DNA from 2 places in the Sporomusa sp. GT1 genome. Region 2 is predicted to be linked to the other one. Evidence: a T-box and tRNA genes for the amino acid it is inferred to sense, from the RefSeq annotation. Region 2 holds a T-box; the other holds one or more tRNA genes.
The links. The T-box of region 2 lies ahead of tyrS (tyrosine--tRNA ligase). A T-box ahead of a tRNA ligase gene usually reads a tRNA of that ligase, here a tRNA-Tyr.

Region 1: it encodes a tRNA-Tyr, which carries the amino acid that the T-box ahead of tyrS (tyrosine--tRNA ligase) is inferred to sense. The anticodon was not compared.

The regions. Positions count from the first base shown of each region.
Region 1 covers NZ_BMBX01000016.1:73,347-77,558, forward strand. Annotated here, with positions in the region: gene rpmG (50S ribosomal protein L33) at 1-123, opposite strand, end outside; gene tuf (elongation factor Tu) at 345-1,547, opposite strand; tRNA gene GT1_RS16235 (tRNA-Met) at 1,900-1,976, opposite strand; tRNA gene GT1_RS16240 (tRNA-Thr) at 1,991-2,066, opposite strand; tRNA gene GT1_RS16245 (tRNA-Met) at 2,305-2,380, opposite strand; tRNA gene GT1_RS16250 (tRNA-Tyr) at 2,387-2,471, opposite strand; tRNA gene GT1_RS16255 (tRNA-Thr) at 2,578-2,653, opposite strand; gene GT1_RS16260 (undecaprenyl-diphosphate phosphatase) at 2,756-3,556, opposite strand; gene GT1_RS16265 (NUDIX hydrolase) at 3,570-4,082, opposite strand; gene GT1_RS16270 (DUF421 domain-containing protein) at 4,170-4,212, opposite strand, start outside.
Region 2 covers NZ_BMBX01000035.1:26,737-30,948, forward strand. Annotated here, with positions in the region: gene GT1_RS20345 (transglycosylase domain-containing protein) at 1-1,870, opposite strand, end outside; T-box leader at 2,124-2,353, shown strand; gene tyrS (tyrosine--tRNA ligase) at 2,421-3,638, shown strand; gene GT1_RS20355 (small, acid-soluble spore protein, alpha/beta type) at 3,693-4,022, opposite strand; gene yunB (sporulation protein YunB) at 4,160-4,212, shown strand, end outside.

The DNA.
Region 1 (4,212 bases), on a different contig from region 2:
CTTCTTGCAAAATTTGCAGTATTTGTTAAACTCCAATCTATCCGGGTCGTTTTTCTTGTTTTTATTGGTCTGATAATTGCGTTGTTTGCATTCTGTGCAGGCCAATGTTACCGCGTTGCGCATCCTGTACACCTCTCTTACCAGTAAATATAGCGCTATGAGTCTATTTTGACAAAACTTCTATTAATGTCACTAATACAATTTATCACAATTATATCAGTGTGTCAATAGTCCACACGTTCGGGTATGTCAATAAATAAGCAGGGGTTGTTCCCCCGCTTATTTATTATATCATAGAATCTTCCTTTTATGCAAATACATCAGCTAAAAGACCGTTTGCGCGCCTACTCGGTAACAGCGGTTACAACGCCGGCGCCAACAGTACGGCCGCCTTCGCGAATAGCGAAGCGCAGACCTTCTTCGATAGCGATCGGGGTGATGAGCTCGATGCTCATTTGAATGTTGTCGCCAGGCATTACCATTTCTACACCTTCCGGCAGATTTACAACACCGGTTACGTCAGTTGTTCTGAAGTAGAACTGCGGACGATAGTTGGTGAAGAACGGGGTATGGCGGCCGCCTTCTTCTTTGGACAATACGTATACTTCGCCTTTGAATTTGGTGTGAGGTTTAATGGAACCAGGCTTGGCAAGTACTTGGCCGCGCTCGATTTCTTTACGCTCTACACCACGCAAGAGCGCGCCGATGTTGTCACCGGCTACTGCCGAATCCAGAAGTTTCCGGAACATTTCTACGCCGGTTACTACTGTGGATTTCGGTTTATCGGTCATACCAACGATTTCGATGGTATCACTTACTTTTACCACACCGCGTTCTACACGGCCGGTGGCTACTGTACCACGACCGGTGATTGTGAACACGTCTTCTACAGGCATCAGGAAAGGCTTGTCGGTAGCGCGTTCCGGGGTCGGAATGTATTCGTCCACTTTTGCCATAAGCTCGTGGATTTTGCCGCACCATTCGCATTCGGCTTTAGCGCAGCCGCAGTTAAGAACTTTAACGGCAGAACCGCTTACTACAGGAATGTCGTCACCTGGGAATTCGTAGCTGGAGAGAAGTTCGCGAACTTCCATTTCTACCAGTTCCATCAGTTCTGCGTCATCAACCAGATCGGCTTTGTTTAAGAATACAACCATGGCAGGTACGCCTACCTGGCGGGACAGCAGGATGTGTTCACGGGTTTGCGGCATCGGGCCGTCGGCGGCCGATACAACCAGGATAGCACCGTCCATTTGCGCTGCGCCGGTGATCATGTTTTTTACATAGTCGGCGTGGCCCGGGCAGTCAACGTGAGCATAGTGGCGGTTTGCGGTTTCGTATTCCACGTGAGCGGTGTTGATAGTAATGCCGCGTTCTCTTTCTTCCGGAGCTTTGTCGATCTGGTCATACGCCATGAATTCTCCGCCGCCGTGTTTTGCCAGGGTCATGGTAATAGCGGCAGTCAGCGAGGTTTTGCCATGGTCAACGTGACCGATGGTGCCAATGTTAACGTGGGGTTTGTTTCTTTCAAACTTTTTCTTAGCCATTAAGTGTTACCTCCCTTAGTTATCGTTTTTTGCATTAATCATTTTTCTGGATATACCTGGAATAGACTATCTCTTCTTATATATTGGCATAAATCTTGTTGAGTATACGTGTTGCGCTGTCAGCAGTCTCTGCCTGACAAGCCATATGAAATCCAATAAAGATTTTATCTCAGCCTGCTGTCAACAATGCTCTGCCGCCGGCATTGGACTTGCGTTCTATAACAACACAGCCGAATAATCCTTATTGGATGCTATATAGGGTATTCTATCCGACCTATAAAAATCCTCCCGCATTTTGTACTAAAATAAAAAAACCTCGCAGCGGTTTGCTGCGGGTTTATTATTACCGGTATGGTGGCGGCGCAGGGATTTGAACCCCGGACACTTCGGGTATGAACCGAATGCTCTAGCCAGCTGAGCTACGCCGCCATATATAGAATTAATGGAGCTAGTGACCGGGATTGAACCGGTGACCTTATCCTTACCAAGGATACGCTCTACCGACTGAGCTACACCAGCATCATACACAAAACGACTTATTAGCGCCTATCTGCGTTGTTGCTCCTGTGCGCGCTCCCTCCGACGTACTTCCCAGTACGACTCCGGTCGCGTGCTCGTCGCGCCTACTACTAAGCCGTTTTGCGGCTGAGTGGCAGATAGTTGGCTTGTCGCAGATTTGGGGAACATGTTGTATTCTTTATAAAGCTTCGCTTTATAAAATCAAATTTGATTTTAATATAAGCGAAGCGATAATTCATGGTTGCGGGGACAGGACTTGAACCTGTGACCTTCGGGTTATGAGCCCGACGAGCTACCAACTGCTCCACCCCGCGATGTTATGGTGGAGGGAGGTGGATTCGAACCACCGAAGTCAAAGACGGCAGATTTACAGTCTGCTCCCTTTAGCCACTCGGGAATCCCTCCATATTGACTCACTGCTAAGGATGTTCCGCGCGTTCGCTTGAAACTAAGCGACTCACACGTGTTCTTCTTTCGCCTATCGGCTCGCAAGAACCCGGTTCAAGGCTTGTGGAGCTGGCGATAGGAATTGAACCCACAACCTGCTGATTACAAGTCAGCTGCTCTACCTATTGAGCTACGCCAGCAGCATTTTTTTGCCCCTAACTCAGTGACAGAACCTATTATATAATAACTGGCGACCTATGTCAACAGCTTTCACGCAGGTATTTTCAACCTATAACCGTAAATCAGCGCATGAAAAAATAATAATATGATACCCCGGCAATAACAAACCGGTAATAAGCGAAAGAAGCCAGTGTCGAGTTATTCAGGAAACGCAAAAACCAAACAATTGATATGTAAGCGGTAATGAACGCAACAAAAAAACCAATGGCAAACATGACAATATCATCCATGCTCAGCTTGTTCCATATCTTCAATAAGTCATACAGGCACGCCACCAGCATCAAGGGTACCGCAATAATAAAGGAAAATTCAGCAGCAGCTTTGCGGCTCATTCCCAAAAACAAACCACCGGCAATGGTTGAACCGGAACGGGAAAACCCCGGCCATAAAGATAAAAGCTGAAACAATCCGACCCAAAAGGCCTGTTTTATCGTCATTCTGTCAACATCGCAAGTCACCGGACGTTTTGCCGTCTTTTCAGCCACCAGCATCAGGACAGCCCCGGCGACCAAGCCAATAATTACTGTATAAGGAGAGAATAAATAACTCTTTATCGGGCTGTGCAGGAAAAAAGCCACTCCCATTACCGGTACAATGCCAGCCAGGACATGCAAAGCTGTCAGCCCGTTACCGTAAATGTTAATCCTCCTGGGCCTAAGCATGGCCAAAAACTTGTCCCGGTACAAAATGAATACCGATAAAATAGCACCTAATTGAATAAACACCTGAAAAACGCTGGCTTTTTCTCCCTCAAACCCCAGCAGCGACCCAACCAGAATCATATGCCCGGTAGAAGAGATGGGCAAAAACTCGGTTAAGCCTTCGACAATACCAATAATTATTGCAATCATATTTTCACTCATGTAATTACACCTCTTACTTATTTTTCATGTCCGCCCGCAGCATCCTGATGACGTCATGATCGGTAGGAAAAGCCAAATCCGGCACTGAATCGAGCGGAAAATAGTCTACCCGGTCTAAATCATCACCCGGACATAGCGCACCGCCGACGACTTTTGCCTCAAACCATACACCTACAGTGTGAACCGCCGGATTGTGAAAGTTGGATAAAACAGCATATACTTTTCCGGGATCAATAACCAAGCCGGTCTCCTCCAGGAACTCCCGTTTGGCAGCATCACGGATATCTTCATCATATTCAACATAGCCGCAGGGTATGCACCACAATCCGGGATAGCTGGCGGCAGCCGCCCGGCGCCCCAGCAAAATAGCATCATTTTGCCGCACAATAGCGGCTACGCCGACAATTGGATTTTCATACATCGTGGCAGCGCAATCGGTACATACCAGGCGCTGCCGCTCACCAACCGGACGGTAATGCAATTTGCCGCCGCATTTAGGACAAAAGGTATATCGTTGCTTTCTCATTATTGCCTCCTAAAAAAACACTGTTACTATTTTACCATATTTAATCCAAAACCTATACCCACTATGGAATAATAAAAAGCCGGGGCTTCAGTGTAGAAAAACACTTTGCTCCCGGACATCATCATGAATC
Region 2 (4,212 bases):
CGGAAGGCTTCACAAAATCACGGGCAACATATTTGGTGGAAGCTTCCCGCATAAAACTCTGCCAAATTGTTGCCGGTATTGTGCCGCCGGTGATGCCGCTCAGATAGTCGGCATTATCGTAACCCATCCAAACAGCTGCTGCTAAATCAGGCGTATACCCGACAAACCAGGCGTCCTTATAATCGCTGGTAGTACCGGTTTTTCCAGCTGCCGGACGGCCAAAGTAGGCACCTGCCCCGGTACCCTGATTAATAGCTCCCCGCAGCATATCTGTAAGCAGATATGCGCTTCGTTCATTGACAACTACCCTTTCACGGGGAAGGGTTTCTTCAATTACTTTACCATTGCGGTCGACAACTTTAATGATAGCTAGCGGCTCAACCCGTACGCCGCCATTTGCCAGCACTCCATAGGCACTGGCAATCTCCAGCGGGGTGACACCACGGGTAAGGCCACCTAATGACATGGCCAAATTGCGGTCATTGGTATTACCGGTAAGGACCAGTGTGGAGATACCCATTTGCTGTGCATAATATAACGTTTTGTCAATACCGACCTGCTGAGCTAATTTTACGGTTACAACATTTAGTGATTGCTCAAGGGCAGTACGCATAGTTACCGGACCGCGAAAGCGTCGATCGTAATTCATTGGCGACCAGCTGCCAAAGCTAATGGGTTTGTCATCAATAATGCTGGCCGGTGTAAAACCGCTTTCAAGAGCAGCCAGGTAAACAAACGGTTTAAAGGCAGAGCCCGGCTGGCGTTCGGCTAGTACTGCACGGTTAAACTGATCGTTTCCACGGCCGCCAACCATGGCTTTGATATGACCGTTATGAGGGTCAATAGCCACTAAAGCTCCTTGGGGTTGTTTGATGCCATTTTCAGTACGGCGCGTCGGCAGCAGTTGATTCATAGCCTGCTCTGCTGCGGTTTGCATTTCGATATCCAAAGAGGTATATACTTTCAAGCCGTCTTTATATACGGCATCTGCACCATATTTTTCGATAAGCAATTGCAATACATAATCGGTGAAATAGGAAGCAGTTGCAGTAGTAGTAGTGTTACGGTTAACCAGTTTTATTTCGGTGTTCTTGGCCTTTAAAGCGGTGGCCGAATCAATGTAATCATACTTAACCAGTTGGTCTAATACTACAGACTGCCGTTCTTTAGCCGCTTTTAAATTGCTGGAAGGGGAATAATAATTAGGACTCTTAGGTATGCCGGCAATCATAGCGCACTCAGCTAAATTCAAATCTTCAACATTTTTGCCAAAATAAATTTGAGCAGCTGTTTGCACGCCATAGGCACCTTGACCAAAATAAATTTGGTTCATATACATTTCTAATATTTCCTGCTTGCTGTATTGCCGCTCAATTTGCAAGGATAAGAAGGCTTCCTGGATTTTACGCTTAATTGTCTGATCTTGTGAAAGTAAAGCATTTCTGGCTAGCTGCTGGGTTATGGTACTGCCGCCTTCAGCTATACCGCGATTGGTTATATTAGACCAGATAGCTCGCAGGATACCCCGGGGATCAATACCACTATGCTGATAGAAACGGACATCTTCTGCTGCAATAAATGCATTTTGTAAATTTTTTGGTATCTTATTTATAGATACCGGCAACCGGTTTTCTACTGAATGGATGGTTGTTATGAGCTTCCCGTTTACATCAAAAATTTGGGAAGAGACAGCCGGACGTATTTCTCCCTTCAGGCTGGGAATAGTATGGATGCTGGCCGTCAAAAATCCAAGGCTTGCACCTGTTAACATAACTAAGAACACAAGTATGGCAATGATGGTAACTGCCCGGAAATTTTTCTTGGGACGCCGTCGGCCTGACTCTTTATTTTCGTTATTTTTATCTTGCATTGTTTCCTCCCCCTGCAAATTCACTTACATTTGCAGCTAAATATTATTGAAAAACAAAGTTAAAAGGATTTTGATTCGCTAATCATTATATCATAAAAACTATTGATAGGGTATTTCTTTGGTAATGGTTTGCAATATTAAAATTGTTATGTTATAATGCGGCATAAAAGTAGAAATTTTGTCTGAGATATCGAGAAATTTGACGCAAGATACTAGTACCTCAGGGATATAAAAATATACAGTATATTATATGTGAAATGTAATGAATAGGAGAAGTAAGTCAGAATGGTCTTTTAGAGAGCTGAGGGCTGGTGAAACTCAGTAGGCGGACTGGCTGAAATACACCTATGAACAGCAGGCTGAAAGTATGCAGCAGTAAGCCGGGCCGGAGCCACCGTTATATGGCTGGAAGTTTTTTAACTTCGCTTGAGTGGCTTATTGCAGCAACAAGGGTGGTACCACGGGTTTACTCCCGTCCCTGACAGGGGGCGGGTTTAATTTTTTTTACCGGCTGTGAAGTCCGGTAAACTCAATAGAGGAGGATGTAATCATGTCTGTCTTAGATATTCTTAAAGAGCGTGGATTTATTCAACAATTGACACATGAAGATGAAATTGCAGAGTTATTAGATAAGGAAAAAATTACTTTTTATATCGGTTTTGACCCTACGGCCGATAGTCTGCATGTTGGACATTTTCTGGGAATGATGGTGATGGCTCATATGCAACAGTCCGGCCACCGTCCTGTTTGTCTTATCGGTGGAGCAACGGCAATGATCGGTGATCCCTCCGGCAAGACAGATATGCGAAAAATGCTGACAAGAGAAGATATTGAACACAATGGCGAACGATTTAAAAAGCAAATGCAGCGTTTTATTGATTTTTCTGATGACAAAGCGTTGATGATGAATAATGCCGACTGGTTGTTGCAGCTGAATTATGTAGAATTTATTCGGGATATTGGCATCCATTTCTCCGTTAACCGTATGCTGACTGCCGAATGTTTCAAGCAGCGGATGGATAAAGGATTATCGTTCCTGGAGTTTAATTATATGTTGATGCAAGGCTATGACTTCCTGGAGCTTAACCGCCGGTGCAATTGTATTATGCAGATGGGCGGTGACGACCAATGGTCTAATATTTTGGCTGGCGCAGATCTTATCAGGCGTAAGGAGGGAAAACCGGCTTACGGCTTGACCTTCACATTACTGGCCACAAGTGACGGCCGGAAGATGGGCAAGACGGAGAAAGGGGCCCTATGGCTGGATGCTGAAAAGACCTCTCCCTATGATTTTTATCAGTACTGGCGCAATATCGATGACGCCGATGTAGAAAAATGTTTGGCGCTGCTGACATTTTTGCCGATGGATGAAGTCCGGCGGCTGGGCGCGCTTCAGGATAAAGAAATTAATACAGCTAAGAAAACACTTGCCTTTGAGGTAACGAAACTCATTCATGGTCAAGCAGAGGCCGAGAAAGCTCAACAAGCCGCCGAAGCATTATTTGGCGGAGCTGGAAGTTTGGAGAATGTACCAACAGTATCGATAGCCAGTACTCTGATCGGGACAAAACTGCTGGATGTTCTTGCCGGCACAGGCATTGTTGCATCCAAAAGCGAAGGGCGCCGACTCATTCAGCAAGGCGGACTTTATATTGGCGATATTAAGGTAGCTGATCCGGACTTTTTGCTTGCAGCAGATCTACTTGAGAATAACAGTCTGCTCATCCGTAAAGGCAAGAAGACATATCACCGTATTATAGTGGAATAAGCAGATCTGGCAGAAAATAAAAATTGGGTCGCAGCCGCGACCCAATTTTTATTTTCATGGTTTGTCTTCTAAATGTTTTTTGGAATCGTCTATAATTTCATCTTCGACAGGAGCCATCTGTGCTTCAGCCATCGAAACCAGTTTTTTTACCATTTGACCACCGATATGGCCGCCCATCTGACCACCTATTTTTCCTACCTCTTTGGTAGTCATATTCTCCCAGCCAACACTTTCTATTTTCTCCTTAAGTCCAAGTTCTTCCGCTACTTCAAGTTTTTTTTCTTCAAGAACACTTTCATAATTATCGGTGGTTATTTCTTTCTTCATCTCACGGCCAAGAGTTTCATTTGCCACTTGCAGCTTCAACTTTTCCAAACCATCCATATAATCACCTCGCATTTTTTTTTAGTATTCCCGCTTAACTAATTCCCATGAATATGATATTTAGTAACCGATAAACAGTCTTCGTCATATATATAATAATCAAACAGTGTTAGTGTGTTTCGAAGGAGGGGGGAGACATGCGGTTTTCCGTGCGGCGCAGACGTACAATACCACTCTTCCCAATAGCGTT